DNA from 2 places in the Nocardia sp. NPDC056564 genome. Region 1 is predicted to be linked to the other one. Evidence: riboswitches for the same ligand, from Rfam matches in the RefSeq annotation. Region 1 holds a riboswitch; the other holds the start of a gene.
The links. A riboswitch is a leader RNA that binds a small molecule or an ion and turns the genes downstream of it on or off. The one in region 1 is predicted to bind glycine.
Positions count from the first base shown of each region.

Region 2: it holds a riboswitch for glycine, as region 1 does, so the genes downstream of both, glyA (serine hydroxymethyltransferase) here and gcvP (aminomethyl-transferring glycine dehydrogenase) in region 1, are expected to answer to the same signal.

Region 1 is NZ_JBHTUR010000031.1:11,004-18,735, forward strand. Features, by position in the region: gene ACFQ9K_RS42635 (MerR family transcriptional regulator) at 72-872, shown strand; gene ACFQ9K_RS42640 (bifunctional nuclease family protein) at 1,122-1,595, shown strand; gene ACFQ9K_RS42645 (MerR family transcriptional regulator) at 1,802-2,395, shown strand; glycine riboswitch at 2,641-2,740, shown strand; gene gcvP (aminomethyl-transferring glycine dehydrogenase) at 2,890-5,712, shown strand; gene ACFQ9K_RS42655 (VWA domain-containing protein) at 5,849-7,516, opposite strand; gene ACFQ9K_RS42660 (WhiB family transcriptional regulator) at 7,631-7,732, opposite strand, start outside.
Region 2 is NZ_JBHTUR010000006.1:331,772-339,503, reverse strand. Features, by position in the region: gene ACFQ9K_RS18450 (PQQ-dependent sugar dehydrogenase) at 1-1,025, shown strand, start outside; gene ACFQ9K_RS18445 (L-serine ammonia-lyase) at 1,028-2,398, opposite strand; gene glyA (serine hydroxymethyltransferase) at 2,395-3,690, opposite strand; glycine riboswitch at 3,722-3,815, opposite strand; gene ACFQ9K_RS18435 (IclR family transcriptional regulator) at 4,025-4,810, opposite strand; gene ACFQ9K_RS18430 (putative nucleotidyltransferase substrate binding domain-containing protein) at 4,823-6,685, opposite strand; gene ACFQ9K_RS18425 (GMC family oxidoreductase) at 6,693-7,732, opposite strand, start outside.

The DNA.
Region 1 (7,732 bases):
CCTCATGAAGGGCTCGGGGTCATGAAGGACTCAACGCCGTGACAGGTGCGGCGCAGTGGGCGCGCGGAGGCATGTCGATCGGCTCCGTGCTCGACCTGCTGCGCCCGGACTTTCCGGACGTCACCATCTCGAAAATCCGCTTCCTGGAAGCGGAGGGCCTCATTCGGCCGGAGCGCACGCCCTCGGGTTACCGCAGATTCTCCGTCGCCGACTGTGAACGGCTCCGGTTCGTGCTGACCGCGCAACGCGATCAGTATCTGCCGTTGAAGGTGATCAAGGAACAACTCGAAGCGATCGACAGCGGTGCGGCGACGCTCGGTGTGCGGGAAGCCCGCGCCCGGGCGCATTCGGGCCATACGGGTGCGTCGGAGTCGGCGGCAACGACCGCCGGCTCCGAGCATCCGGTCGCGCCCGGCGGGAACAGAAACGGCGCCACGGCGCCGAGGAGGCTCGGCGTGGTGCCCAGCGAGATTTCCCCCGACGATCTGCGCTTCGATCACGAAATCCGGCTCACCCGCGCGGATCTGCTCGCCAAGGCCGACATCGACGAGACCTTTCTCAACGATCTGATCCGGGCCAACCTGATCACCCCCGGTGCCGCCGGATTCTTCGACGGCGACGCGGTGACGCTGGCCGAGACCGCCAAGGCGATGGCCGAATTCGGTTTGGAGGCACGGCATTTGCGCGCGTTCAAGCTGGCCGCCGATCGCGAGGCCGCACTGGTGGCGCAGATCGCCGCCCCGATCGCGAAGAGCCGCGACGCCGGTGCGCGGGCGCGCGCCGAGGAGACGGTGCGCGAACTCGCGGCGCTGTCGCTGACGTTGCACGCCTGTCTGGTGAAATCGTCGGTGCGGACGTCGCTGGGCGGCTGAGCATCCCGTTGGTGCGCTGACCCGGAATCCGTGTCATGTTTCGGTCATCCAACACGCCGATTTCGGCTTGCACACCGATCGCTGCACCCGCGTGGGTTCGCCTAGACTCGTTGGTACGGCGAGCTGGGCGGTGGTCGTGCCGGGCGGCCGGCGGATTATGGGAGGCAGTGCGGTGAGTGAGCGAAGCGAACGAATCATGTCACAGCGTGCATCGCGCATGCCGGAGCCGAGCGCTAGCGAGGTGGAGGCATGAGTGAAATGCGCGTGATCGGCATTCGTGTCGAGCAGCCACAGAATCAGCCCGTGCTGTTGCTCCGCGAGGTGTCGGGGGACCGGTATCTACCGATTTGGATCGGGCAGGCCGAGGCAACGGCGATCGTGCTGGAGCAGGAGGGGGTGACCCCGATCCGCCCGCTGACCCACGATCTGATCAAGATCCTGATCACCGAGCTCGGGCACACCCTCAAGGAGGTGCGCATCGTGGATCTCCAGGAGGGCACGTTCTACGCGGATCTGGTCTTCGAGAACGACCTGCACATCTCGGCGCGGCCGTCGGACTCGGTAGCGATCGCCTTGCGGGTGGGTTGCCCGATCTACGCCGAGGAGCCGGTGCTCGAGGAGGCCGGGCTGGTGATGCCGGACGAGCGCGAGGACGAGGTGGAGAAGTTCAAGGAGTTCCTCGAGTCGGTCTCGCCCGACGATTTCAAGGCCACGGATAGCTGAACAGGACCTTTCCGGCAATCCGGCGTTTTCGCGGGCTGACCGGGGGATCGTCCCTTAACCAGAGCTTGAGACTTTAACCGCGCGTCGCGTTTGGCCTGACGATGGTGCTCCCTGGACAATCAGGGGAGTAATCTCGATAGTTGGGCCACGTCCGTTTTGGCCAGGTCGTCAGTATGAGTAGTGGTCGAAGCGGAGCCGGGTCATCGATGAGGCCAGCGGTCGGCGGAGCAAGGGAGTGGTCAGTGGCAGAGGAATCGCAAAATGTGGTGCAGCCAGGCCTGTTCCCGGACGACTCGGTTCCCGACGATCTGGTCGGCTACCGGGTTCCCAGTGCATGCCAGGTAGCGGGGATCACCTACCGGCAGCTCGATTACTGGGCGCGGACCGGATTGGTCGTGCCCTCCATTCGCAGCGCCGCCGGCTCGGGCAGCCAGCGCCTGTACTCGTTCAAGGACATCCTGGTCCTGAAGATCGTGAAGCGGCTGCTCGACGCGGGCATCTCGCTACAGAACATCAGGATCGCGGTCGACCATCTACGCAGCAGGGGAGTGCAGGACCTCGCCGGGATCACCCTGTTCTCCGACGGCACGTCGGTGTACGAGTGCACCTCGGCCGAGGAGGTAGTCGATTTACTGCAGGGCGGGCAAGGCGTGTTCGGCATCGCGATCAGCGGTGCCATGCACGAGCTCACCGGCGCGATCGCCAACTTCCCGGCCGAACGCGCGTCCGCGGTGACCGAACGTCCGGAGGACGAGCTGTCCTACCGGCGTAAGGCCCGCATGAGCCGCAAGACCGGTTAAAGAATAGTCAGCTCACAACACCCCGCCTCCCCGGCGAAACCCAGGGTAGCGGGGTGTTGTGCTGTGTGGCATCTGGTTTTCGGCGGCATCGGCGCGATCGAGCTGAAACATGGTGTTAAGTAGATATGCGCATCTATCCATGTAATCGCCTGGAGGCCCGCGCACCGACGTGACCAGCGCGACACCCGCAGGGAAGGGACCAGTGACACGTTCTGGCGTGTCGTCGGCTTAAACTGGTGTCGCGCCAACGCCGTGCGGGAGAGTCCCGGGTTCGACAGAGTCCGGGCGCCGAAGGAGCAGCACCTCCCCGTCAATCTCTCAGGCATCAGGGACCGTGCGGGCTTGGGCGCCTCTGGAAAGCGGTGGCTTCGGGCCGCCCGCCCATGGGGAAAGGGGCTCGACCTTCATTGCGGTCGCGCGTCCGAATCTCTCAGGCAACACGACAGAGGGGGAGGGCTGGTAACCGTCGACAGGTGTCGACCCGCCCGAACCCTATGGGAGCTGCCGTGACTCGCTCATTCGCCGATCGCCACATCGGACCCGACCGGGGCGAAATCGCCCGGATCCTGGACGTCGTCGGCGTCGGCTCGCTCGACGAGCTGGCCACGAAGGCCTTGCCCGCCACCATCCTCGACGGGTCCGGCCTGGCCGGATTGCCGCCTGCCGCAACCGAACACGAGGTGCTGGCCGAACTCGCCGGGCTCGCCCACGCCAACACCGTGGCCACCTCGATGATCGGGCTCGGTTACTACGACACCCTGACCCCGCCGGTGCTGGTACGCAACCTGCTGGAGAACCCGGCCTGGTACACGGCGTACACGCCCTATCAGCCGGAGATCAGTCAGGGCCGGCTCGAGGCGCTGCTCAACTTCCAGACCATGGTGTCCGAACTGACCGGCATGGACGTGGCGAACGCGTCGATGCTGGACGAGGCCACCGCCGCCGCCGAGGCGATGACGCTGCTGCAGCGGGCGAGCCGGTCCAAGTCGGCGCGGCTGGTCATCGACACCGACCTGTTCCCGCAGACCAAGACCGTGCTGACCACCCGCGCGCGGCCGCTCGGCATCGAGCTGGTCCCGGCGGATCTGTGCGCCGGAGAACTGCCCGACGGTGAATTCTTCGGTGTGCTGGTGCAGGCGCCGGGCGCGTCCGGGCGGGTAGTGGACTGGACGTCGCTGATCGGCGCCGCGCACGAACGCGGCGCGCTGGTCGCGGTGGGCGCGGACCTGCTGGCCATGACGTTGATCGCGTCCCCCGGCGACCAGGGCGCGGATGTCTGCTTCGGCACCACCCAGCGGTTCGGTGTGCCGCTCGGCTTCGGCGGCCCGCACGCGGGTTATCTGGCCGTGCGCACCGCGTATGCCAGGCAGCTGCCGGGCCGGTTGGTCGGCGTGTCGGTGGACGCGGACGGCGACGTGGCCTACCGGCTGGCGTTGCAGACGCGCGAGCAGCACATCCGCCGGGAGAAGGCCACCTCCAACATCTGTACTGCGCAGGTGCTGCTGGCCATCGTCGCGGCCATGTACGCGAGCTATCACGGCGCCGACGGCCTGCGCGACATCGCGCGCCGGGTGCATCGGCACGCCGCCACCATCGCCGCGGGGCTGGACGGTGCGGTCGTGCACGACACGTTCTTCGACACCGTGCTGGCGCACGTGCCCGGCGGCGCGGAAGCCGTTGTGGCGAAGGCGAAGTCGCGCGGGATCAACCTGCGCCTGGTGGACGCCGATCACGTCGGCATCGCCTGCGACGAGGCCACCACCGAGGCGCACGTCGCGGCGGTGCTCGAATCCTTCGGCACCGCACTGTCGGCCGAGCGGCGCGACCCGGCGCCGGTCGTCGCGATCGAGAACCGGACCTCCGAGTTCCTCGACCACCCGGCATTCACCAAGTACCACACCGAAACCGCGATGCTGCGCTACCTGCGCTCGCTGTCCGACAAGGACATCGCGTTGGACCGCAGCATGATTCCGCTCGGCTCGTGCACCATGAAGCTGAACGCGACCGCCGAGATGGAGGCCATCACCTGGCCCGGCTTCGCCCGTGTGCACCCGTACGCGCCGGTCGAGGACGCGCCCGGGCTGTTGCAGGTGATCCACGACCTGGAGCAGTGGCTGTCCGACATCACCGGTTACGACTCGGTCAGCCTGCAGCCGAACGCGGGCAGCCAGGGCGAGTACGCCGGCCTGCTGGCGATCCGCCGCTACCACCTGGATCGTGGTGACACGCACCGGGATACCTGCCTGATCCCGTCCAGCGCGCACGGCACCAACGCGGCCTCGGCGGCGATGGCCGGGCTGCGCGTCGAGGTGGTCAAGTGCCGCGACAACGGCGACGTCGACCTGGACGACCTGCGAGCCAAGATCGCCGATCACGCCGACCGGCTGGCCTGCATCATGATCACCTACCCGTCCACGCACGGCGTGTACGAGCACGAGGTCGCCGAGCTGTGCGCGCTGGTGCACGACGCGGGCGGCCAGGTGTACGTCGACGGCGCGAACCTGAACGCGCTTGTCGGACTTGCCCGTCCGGGCCGGTTCGGCGGCGACGTCAGCCACCTGAACCTGCACAAGACGTTCTGCATCCCGCACGGCGGCGGCGGGCCCGGTGTCGGTCCGGTCGCGGTCCGGTCGCACCTCGCCCCTTACCTGCCCGGCGATCCGCTGGTGACCGACTCGCACGCGGTGTCGGCGGCCAACTACGGCTCGGCCTCGATCCTGCCGATCACCTGGGCCTACATCCGGATGATGGGCGCGGACGGCCTGCGCGACGCGACGCTGACGGCGATCGCCTCGGCGAACTACATCGCCCGCCGGCTCGACGAGTACTTCCCGGTGCTCTACACCGGCGAGCACGGGATGGTCGCGCACGAGTGCATCCTGGATCTGCGCGAGATCACCAAGCGAACCGGCGTCACGGTGGACGATGTGGCGAAGCGGCTGGCGGACTACGGATTCCACGCGCCGACGATGAGCTTCCCGGTCGCCGGCACGCTGATGGTCGAGCCGACCGAGAGCGAAAACCTGGACGAGCTGGACGATTTCATCGAGGCGATGATCGCCATCCGCAAGGAGATCGATCAGGTCGCGGCGGGCGTGTGGCCGGTGACCGACAACCCGCTGCGCGGCGCGCCGCACACCGCGGCCAGCCTGGTCGGCGAGTGGGAGCACCCGTACAGCCGCGAAACCGCCGTCTACCCGCGGGGTCTCAACCACCCGCGGCCCAAGGTGTGGCCGCCCGTCCGCCGCATCGACGGCGCCTACGGCGACCGCAACCTGGTCTGCTCCTGCCCCCCGATCGAGGCCTACGCCGACTGACCGTCGGCCCCGAGGGCGCCCTTCGCCGAGTCAGGCGGAGGGCGCCCGTGTCTTCGAGCCCGCCGCACCACTTCTGATTTCCCGCACCGAAAATCGCATGCGAATCTCGGTGCGGGAAATCAGACGTGGTGCGTCTTTACGGGGTGGTCAGCGACTGGACGACCGCGGAGCCGAAGCTGAGGTCGTCGGAGGTAGTGACCTTCGTGTAGGTGCCGCCGGACTGCTCGGCGATGCTCTTCAGCGTCTGTGTGCCCTGGCCGCCGATGACGATGATGTCCACCCGGACCGGGTGCGACTTGTCGATCGCGGCGGCCAGGTCGGCGGCGAGTTTCGCGCCGGTGACCGTCGAGTCGTCCTCCGGGCCGTCGGTGATGAGCAGCACGGAATTCGTTCGGCCGGGGGTGTATCCGTTGACCGCGCTCTTGTACGCGGCGATCAGCGTGGGGTATGCCTGGTCGGCGCGGACGTCGCCGGCCTTGATCGTGCCGAGTGCGTTGCTGATCTTGGTGCGTTGCTCGTCGGTGAGCGGGGCGGTGGCGGCCTGCACCTTGTAAGGCGTTGTGCCGTCCAGGTTCTTGCCGTAGGTCCAGAGGCCGAGGCCGAAGTCCGGCGGCATCACCGTCAGCGTGGAGCTCAGCGCGCCGATGACATTCGCTAGGCGGGTCATCGAACCGTCGGTGGTCGACATGGACGAGGAGACGTCGACCAGCACGGTGGATTGCACGCCGAGCACCGGATTGGCCAGGGTGGCACGGACTTTGTCGAGGGCGGCCCGCGGCGGTGCGGGGGCGGCGGCGGGTGCGGTGGTGAATCCTGCCGCGCTGAACGCCTGCGCCTGTTCCGGTGCGCGCAGGTAGTCCGCGAACAGCCCGCCGACGAGGTTCTGCGTCTTGTCGACCCACGGTCCGGACATCAGTGCCGCCGGGTGATCGGCGACCGGCGCGGCGCCGGACGGCCGGAAGACCGTAAGTCCCGCTTGGTTTTTCACCTGCTGCTCGGTGGCGGCCACCGCGTGCACGGTGGCCGTTTGCGGGGCGCCGGCGATGATGCCGAACGCCGCGGCGGTGTCGGCCGCCTCCGGCGCCTCGGCGGCGAGACCGGAGATCGCCGCGACGGCCTGGCCCGACTGTGCGGCCTGCTCGGTGAGCGGTTCCGCGCCGGACACCGCGGACCCCACCGCCGTGGCGGCGGCGAGCGAGGCGTCCCCGGGCGGCAGCGCCATGCGCAGACCGCCCCAGCCGGACAGCCCGACATCCTTGAGCGAACCTTGTTGCAGCCGTGGCAGATCCGCCCACGTGGTGTTGGCCTGTTCCAGCGCGCCGCGCAATTCGTCCGGCACCGCGAGCACGATCGGGCTCACCGCGATCGGCGCGGGCGTGCCCTCGATCATGCCCGGGACCCGCATGGACTCGATCGAACGGGTGGAATCGGGGATCCACAGCACCGGCTGCGGGCCGAGGTTCTGATCCCACGGCTTGCCGTCGGTGAACGCGGCGACGATCGCGGCGGACGGCTGCGCCGTCACGACCACCTGCGCGCAGTGATCGCGCACCTTCGGCTTGGTCGCGTTGTACCGGTCCGCGGCGGCTCTGACCGGCACGGCGATGTCCGGATCGGCGGTGACGTAGAGCGTCGACGCGCCGGAGACGCACGCCGCGGCCGCGGCGCTGTCCTCGTCGGCCGCCCGGTCCCGTAACTGGAACCAGCCGACGACCCCGGCGACGAGCAGCACGATGGCCACCACTGCGATAACCGGACCTTTGCTGACGCCCCGGGATCTGGTTCCGCTGCGATGAGTGCCCACGCTGCACAGTGTAGGTTCACCTGCGGTTTGCGGCCGCGTCGAGGTTGCCCTCACCGGCGTGCCGTAAGTCGTGTCCGTCGGCCGCCGTGTCCGGGGCGGACACGGCGGCGCGCGTCACGGGCGGATCAGCTGTCCGCGGTCGAACTCGTGACCGCCCCAGACGCCGGACTGGCCGGTGCGGGCGGCGAAGTCACCGCAGGCCGCGCGGATCGGGCA
Region 2 (7,732 bases), on a different contig from region 1:
CCATGGCGGCAGCGCTTTTCGTCGCCGTGCCCGGTTCCGTCGCCCAGCCGGTCGGCGTCCCCGACCTCAACGCACCGGAGGAACTCGCCCGCGACATCTCCGTGCCATGGGGCCTGAGCTTCCTGCCGGACGGTTCCGCGCTGGTCGCGCAGCGCAACACCGGGGTGATCACGCGGATCACCCCGGGCTCGGCGCCCACCCAGGCGTATCGGGTCCCCGGCGTCGTGGCCCGCGGCGAGGGCGGACTGCTCGGCCTGGCGGTCTCGCCGAAGTATGCCGAAAACGGTTACGTCTACGCCTATTTCAGCAGCAGCGATGATAATCGGATCGTGCGTTTCCGGCTGGACGGGCAGCCGGAGGTGATCTTCAGCGGGATCGCGAAGAACACCATTCACAATGGCGGCCGCATCGCTTTCGGCCCCGACGGCATGCTCTATGTCGGTACCGGCGACGCCGGGCAGTCGAGCCGGGCGCAGAACGCGGCGAGTCCGAACGGCAAGATTCTGCGCCTGGATCCCGACGGCAAACCGGCGCCAGGCAATCCGACGCCGAATTCGCCGGTCTACAGCCTCGGCCACCGCAACGTGCAGGGCTTGGCCTGGGACGCGAGCGGCAGGCTCTACGCGACCGAGTTCGGCCAGGACACCTACGACGAGATCAACCTGATCCAGCCGAAACGCAACTACGGCTGGCCGGTCGTCGAAGGCAAGGGCGACACCCAGGGCGGCCGCTACACGAACCCGCTGATCACCTGGGCGACCAGCGAGGCATCGCCGTCCGGCCTGGCCATCACCGCGAACACGTTGTACGTCGCGGCATTACGCGGCGAGCGGCTCTGGACGATCCCGCAGTCGGCCGACGGCACGCTGGGCCAGCCCGTGGCGCAGCTGCGCGACCGTTACGGCAGGCTGCGCACCCCGCAGGTCGCGCCGGACGGCTCGCTGTGGCTCACCACCTCCAACACCGACGGCCGCGGCGACGTCCGCACCGGCGACGACCGGATCATCCGCTTCCCGGCCCGCTGAGCTCAGCACTCGACGACGGCCACCGCCAGCCCGCCGCGCGAGGTCTCCTTGTACTTGTCCAGCATGTCGGCGCCGGTCGCACGCATGGTCTGAATGACCTGATCCAGCGACACGTGGTGCCTGCCGTCACCGCGAATGGCCATGCGGGCGGCGGTGATCGCCTTCACGGCGGCGATGCCGTTGCGTTCGATGCACGGGATCTGCACGAGTCCGCCGATCGGGTCGCAGGTGAGGCCGAGATTGTGTTCCATGCCGATCTCGGCGGCGTTCTCGATCTGCGCGGGCGTGCCGCCGAGCACGGCGGCGAGGCCGGCCGCGGCCATGGCGCAGGCCGAACCGACCTCGCCCTGGCAACCGACCTCGGCGCCGGAGATCGACGCGTTCTCCTTCATCAGCTGCCCGATCGCGCCGGCGGTGAGCAGGAATTCGACCACGCTGTCTTCGCCTGCGCCGCCGACGAATCGCTGAATGTAGTGCAGCACAGCGGGAATGATGCCGGCGGCGCCGTTGGTCGGCGCGGTGACGACCCGGCCGCCCGCGGCGTTCTCCTCGTTGACCGCCATCGCGTACAGCGTGACCCACTCCATCGCGCGCAGCGGATCGTTGTCCTCGGCCTCGGCGCCGAGCCGCTCGAACAGGCTCGCCGCGCGCCGCCGCACCCGAAGGGAACCGGGCAGCACTCCCCCGGTCGACATCCCTCGGTCGACGCACCCGCGCATCACCTGCCAGATGCCGAGCAGGTCCGCGCGCACCTGATCGGCACTGCGCCAGGACATCTCGTTGGCCAGCACGATCTCGCTGATCGACTTGCCGGTGGCCGCGGTGATCGAGAGCAGTTCGTCCGCCGAGCCGAACGGGTGCGCCACGGCGACCGGAGCTTCGACGGTGCGGCCCTCGATCTCGTCCTCGTCGAGCACGAAACCGCCGCCCACCGAGAAATACTGGCGCTCGAGCAGCACCTGCCCGGCGTCGTCGGACGCGCCGAACAGCATCCCGTTGGTGTGAAAGGCCAAGCGCGTCAACCCGAGCAGTTCGACGTCGCGGTCGACGGCGAACGCGATCGGTTGCACGCCGCCGAGATACAACCGGCCGCTGGCGCGCGCCGTGGCGACGGTGGCGGCCATCGTGTCCGGATCGATGGTCTCCGGCTGTGCGCCGGCCAGTCCGGCCACGATCGCCTCCACACTGCCGTGGCCGCGGCCCGTCGCGCCGAGCGAACCGTAGAGCCGCACCCGCAGCGCGGCCGTCCGGTGCAGCACGTCGGCGTCCTTCAGCCGCTCGACGAACGCCGCCGCGGCGCGCATCGGTCCCACGGTATGCGAACTCGACGGCCCGATGCCGACCCGGAACAGGTCGAATACGCTGATCGTCACGCCGGGTTCCGCAACCCGAGGTACAGCGGGAACCGCTGCGCGAGCGCGTCCACCCGCGCGGTCAGCGCCGCCGTGGGCGCACCGCCGCTCAGCGCGGTCGCGATGATGTCGGCGACCTCGGTGAACGCCGCGGCGTCGAAGCCGCGGGCGGCCAGCGCAGGCGTGCCGATCCGCAGCCCGGAACTGATCATCGGCGGGCGCGGATCGAACGGAATCGCGTTGCGGTTCACCGTGATTCCGATGGTGTGCAGCAGATCCTCGGCCTGCTTGCCGTCGAGCTCCGCCGCGCGCAGGTCGACCAGGACCAGGTGCACGTCGGTGCCGCCGCTGACCACGCCGATGCCCGCCGCCCGGCAGTCCTCGGCCAGCAGCCGATCGGAGAGGATCCGCGCGCCCGCGAGGGTCCGCTCCTGCCGATCGCGGAAGGCGGGCTCGGCCGCCATCTTGAACGCGACCGCCTTCGCGGCGATCACGTGCTCGAGCGGACCGCCCTGCTGACCGGGGAACACCGCCGAATCCAGCTTCTTGCCCAGATCCGCTGTGGCGAGGATGAATCCACCCCGCGGTCCGCCCAGTGTCTTGTGCGTGGTCGAGGTGACGACGTGCGCGTGCGGCACCGGTGACGGATGCAGCCCGGCCGCGACCAGGCCGGCGAAGTGCGCCATGTCGACCATCAGGTACGCGCCGACCTCGTCGGCGATGCGCCGGAATTCGGCGAAGTCGAGCTGACGCGGGTAGGCCGACCAGCCGGCCACGATCAGCTTCGGTTGATGCTCGTGCGCGAGCCGCGCCACCTCGGCCATATCGATGAGCTGGTCCTCGGCCCGAACATGGTATGCCGCAACGTTGTACAGCCGGCCGGAGAAGTTGATCTTCATGCCGTGGGTGAGGTGGCCGCCGTGGTCGAGCGCCAGGCCGAGGATGCCGTCGCCGGGCCGCAGCAGCGCGTGCATGACCGCCGCGTTCGCCTGCGCGCCCGAATGCGGCTGCACGTTCACGTATTCGGCGCCGAACAGCGAACGCAGCCGCTCGATGGCCAGAGTTTCGATCTCGTCGACGTATTCGCAACCGCCGTAGTAGCGGCGACCCGGATAGCCCTCGGCGTACTTGTTGGTGAGCACCGTGCCCTGCGCCTGCATCACGGCGAGCGGGGCGTAGTTCTCCGAGGCGATCATTTCCAGCCCGCGTTGCTGGCGGCCGGTCTCCTGGTCGACCAGTGCGGCGACGACCGGGTCGAACTCGCGCAGCGAGACATCGAGTTCGGTGCGCAGGGCGGAGGCAGGATCAGCCATGGGGAGCCTTTCGCGGATGCGTGGGGGTGGCTCCTCCCGCTCTGTCCTATGGCCTGAGAGATTCACGCGTTGCGCGTTTGCCCCGTCGGCGAGTGCGTGGTGCACTACTTTTCAGAGTTGCCTTGTGCGTAGCGGTACTGGGCCTGAGAGATTCCCGGGAGGTGTTGCTCCTTCGGCTCTCCATCGAACGGATGGAGATCTCCCGCTGCGTGTGCGGCGATATTCAGTTGAGGAAAACCGACTTATGTTGCATATAGCGCAACAGGCGCGCGATATGCAACATAGTATTGTCGTCGCCCGCGCGGATTGTCAATGGCGAACCGCACCCGCCCGCTCAGCCGAAGTAGCCGAGCCGGTGACTGATGTCCGCGGCGCTCGCGATGGCCAGCGCGGCCGTCGGCGCGAACCGGTCCGGACCGAGCCGGTAGGCCGGACCCGAAACGCTCAGCGCGGCAACGATAACCCCGTTGCTGTCGAAGACGGGGGCGGCGACCGCGTTCAGCCCGATCTCCAGTTCCTCACGCACACTTGCCCATCCGTTCTCCCGCACCGCCACCAACTGGGCGGCGAGGTCGGCGACCCTGGTCAGGGTGTTGCCGGTGAAGGACTCCAGCTTCGGGCCGACCTGCTTGCGCAGCGCCGCCGGGTCGAGGCCGGACAGCAGTACCTTCCCGCTCGACGTGGCGTGCGCCGGGCAGCTCTGCCCGACCCAGGAGCGCAGCGCGATCGACCCGGTGCCGGCCGCCTCCACGATGTTGATGATCCGATTGCCGTCCAGCACAGCGATATTCGTGGTCTCGCCGGTCCGCGCGGCCAGCTCGTTGCACGCGCCTTGGCTCTGCCCGACCAAATCGACCTGCGCACTGGTGGATCCGGCCAGCCGGACGATGGAGAAGCCGAGCCGGTACTTGCCGCGATCGGAGAGCTGCTCGACGTAACCGCGCGATTCCAGCACGGCGATCAGCCGGGATACGGTAGATTTGTGCACACCGAGTTCGGCGGCAATCTCCGTGACACCCGCCTGACCGAGCTTGGCGATGATCTCCAGTACGAGCAGTGCGCGGTCGACCGACTGCACCGCAGCGGCCCGGCCCTGGTCCTCACCATCCTGTTTCGCCATGACGCCGTCATTCTAAGCCGACGGCATCGCGATCCCGCGGACGCGTCGCTGGACGGCCGCGATCTCGCGCAGCGCGTCGTTCAGCAAACTCCGGTTCAAGGGCGACAATTCCGCCATCACCACCACGTCGCCCGGCCGGTGCCCGGCCGACAGCTGCTCGACCTGATGCACCATCCGCATGCGCTGCAACATGACGAACACCTCGGTGAGCACGGCGGCATCGCGATCGGCGATCACCCCGGCCGTCGCCGCCGCGGCCAGTCGCACCGGCGTCGCCGCGGCCGTCACGCCGGCCGCCAGCCCGCCCCAGCGGGCCAGGTTGACGATCGGGACCAGCGCGTGACTCTTCAGGTCGAAGGTGCCGCCGCGCCGGGACAGGACGTCCCGCAGCGAGCGCGCCCGGACCCGTCCGGACAGCGCGTCGAGCAGCTGCAGGCGCAACGCGTTCGGATAGTCGGCGCGCATCCGGGCGAACGCCGCGGGCACCGCGTGCAGGCTCGGATCACCCCACACCACGCGCCCGTCGATCAGCAGCGACGACATGACCAACCCGCGATCGACGAGCGGATCGTTCAACCAGCGCGTCGCCGCCTTCGTCCACTCCGACCGGGAGCGCGCGAATTTCGGTTTCGCGGCGATCGCCCCGTTGCTGTCCGCGGGTAGCCCGCAGGCATCGAGAATGGCGTGCGTGCGCTCCGCGATCGCGCGCAATTGCCCGCTGGCCGTGGACAATTCATCGGCCCAGGACAGCGCGCTGTCCACATCCGAGGACGGCATCGCCTCGCGCCGGGCGATGCTGCCGAGGGTCAGCCAGGCGAACCCGCCGTTCGGTGCGTCCCCGGCCTCGGCGATCGCGAGCTCGAGCGCCTTGCGCACCACCGAGTCGATGACCACGGAGAGGATGCCGCTCGTCGCGGACGCTTTGGTGCCGTTGCGGAACAGATCGACCGTGGTGCCGGGGATCTCGCGGGCCGCCTGCCGCAGCTGCGCCGCATCGGCGGCCGCGCCGATCGCGCGACGCAGGGCGAAGCTCTGCCGCGCGGAGGCCGCGAGCAGGTCCGAGTCTTCGAGCACCCCGAGTACCTCGCCCCGCCGGCCGACCACCGGCAGGTGCCGCAGCCCGCTCTCCAGCATCTCCATCAGCACGGTCTCGGCGGACAGATCGGCGCTCACCCGCCGGGCCGGCGCGCTCATCACCCGCGCGATCGGCAGGTCGACCGGCAGCCCCGCCGCCACCACCTCGACCCGCAGATCCTGATCGGTGAAGATGCCGAAGTCCCCGTCCGGCAACCGGATCAGCACCGCGGAGACGTGCTGCTCGGTCATCCGGATCACCGCGTCCCGCACGCTGGTCTCCGGTGTCACGAAAACGGGCTCCGCCGAGACCAGTTCGCTCGCCGGGCGGGTGCCGAGCACCTGCGCCATCGGGGTTCGATTGCCGGACACCGTCTTCCACGCCGACGACGCCAGAAAGGCCAGCCCGTCCGGCTGCGCGAACTGCGCGCGAACGTGCTCGCCGGGCAGCCGGATCAACAGGCTGGTCTCGGTGGCCAGCGCGACGAATTCGGCGCTGCCGCCGGTCAGCAGCGGCACGTAGCCGAAGATCCCGCCCGCCTCGACGGTGTCGATCGTGCGGCTGTCGTCCGACAGCGACGAGGCGGCGGAGTCGGGCCCGTTGCGCCGCAGGATGACCCGGCCGGTCCACACCATCCAGATATCGTCGGGCACCTGCGCCGAGTAGTCGCTGATCACCGCGCCCGCCGCGAACTCGTGCAGGGACGAGGCCGCGGCGAGCCGGTCGAGCTCGGCGGCGGTCATCGACTGGAACGGCGCGTGCCCGCCGAGGAACGCGGCTAGTTCGCCCTCCGCAGACATGTCCGGCTCACGTGGTCCGGACGAGATCCGCGCACTTCTCCGCCATGGCCATGACAGTAATGTTCGGGTTCACCGCGGGCAATTTCGGCATCGCGGAGGCGTCGACCACCCGCAGCCGCGACACCCCCTTGACCCGCAGCTCCGGATCGAGCACCGCCAGCGGATCGTCGACCGCGCCCATCCTGGCCGTGGCGGCCGGGTGGTACACCGTGTTGTGGGTGGCGCGGATGTAGCTCAGCAGTTCGTCGTCGGAGGTGGCGTCCGGGCCGGGCGCGAGTTCGGCGGCGATCCACGCGCGCAGCGGGGACTGCTCGGCGATCTTGCGGGCCAGCCGGACCCCGGCCAGCATCACCCGTTCGTCGTGGCCGTCCGGATCGGTGAAGTAGCGGGGGTCGACCTTCGGCCGGTCGCGGAAGTCCCGGCTGCGCAACCGGATCGTGCCGCGCGAACGGCCCTGGGTGACGTTGGGGGTCAGGCAGAAGCCGTTGTCGGTGGTCGGGTAACCGCGGCGCAGCGTGTTCATGTCGAACGGCACGCTGCCGTAGTGCATCATCACGTCCGGCACCCGCAGCGACTCGTCGGTGGTGGCGAAGATGCCGATCTCCCACCACTGCGTCGAGGTCGCGACCATCGGCCGCGCGGCGTCCCAGAACACCAGGCCTTCGACATGGTCGTCCAGGTTCGCGCCCACACCGGGCGAGTCGACCAGCACCGGGACGCCGATCTCGCGCAGGTGCTCGGCGGGCCCGATTCCGGACAGCATCAACAGCTTCGGCGTATCGATGGCGCCGGCCGTGACGATCACCTCGCGGCGCGCGGAGACCGTGTCGTAGCCGACGCCGTCCGGGCGCAGATACCGCACGCCGGTCGCGGCGCGCGCGTCGTCGAACAGGATCTCGCTGACCCAGCAGCCGGTGCGCACCTCCAGATTCGGGCGCGAATCCAGCACGGGGTGCAGGTATGCGTGCGATGTCGACATGCGCGTGCCGTCTTCGGCGGCGTTGATCTGGAACCAGCCCGCCCCGTTGCGCACGGTCGCGCCCCGGT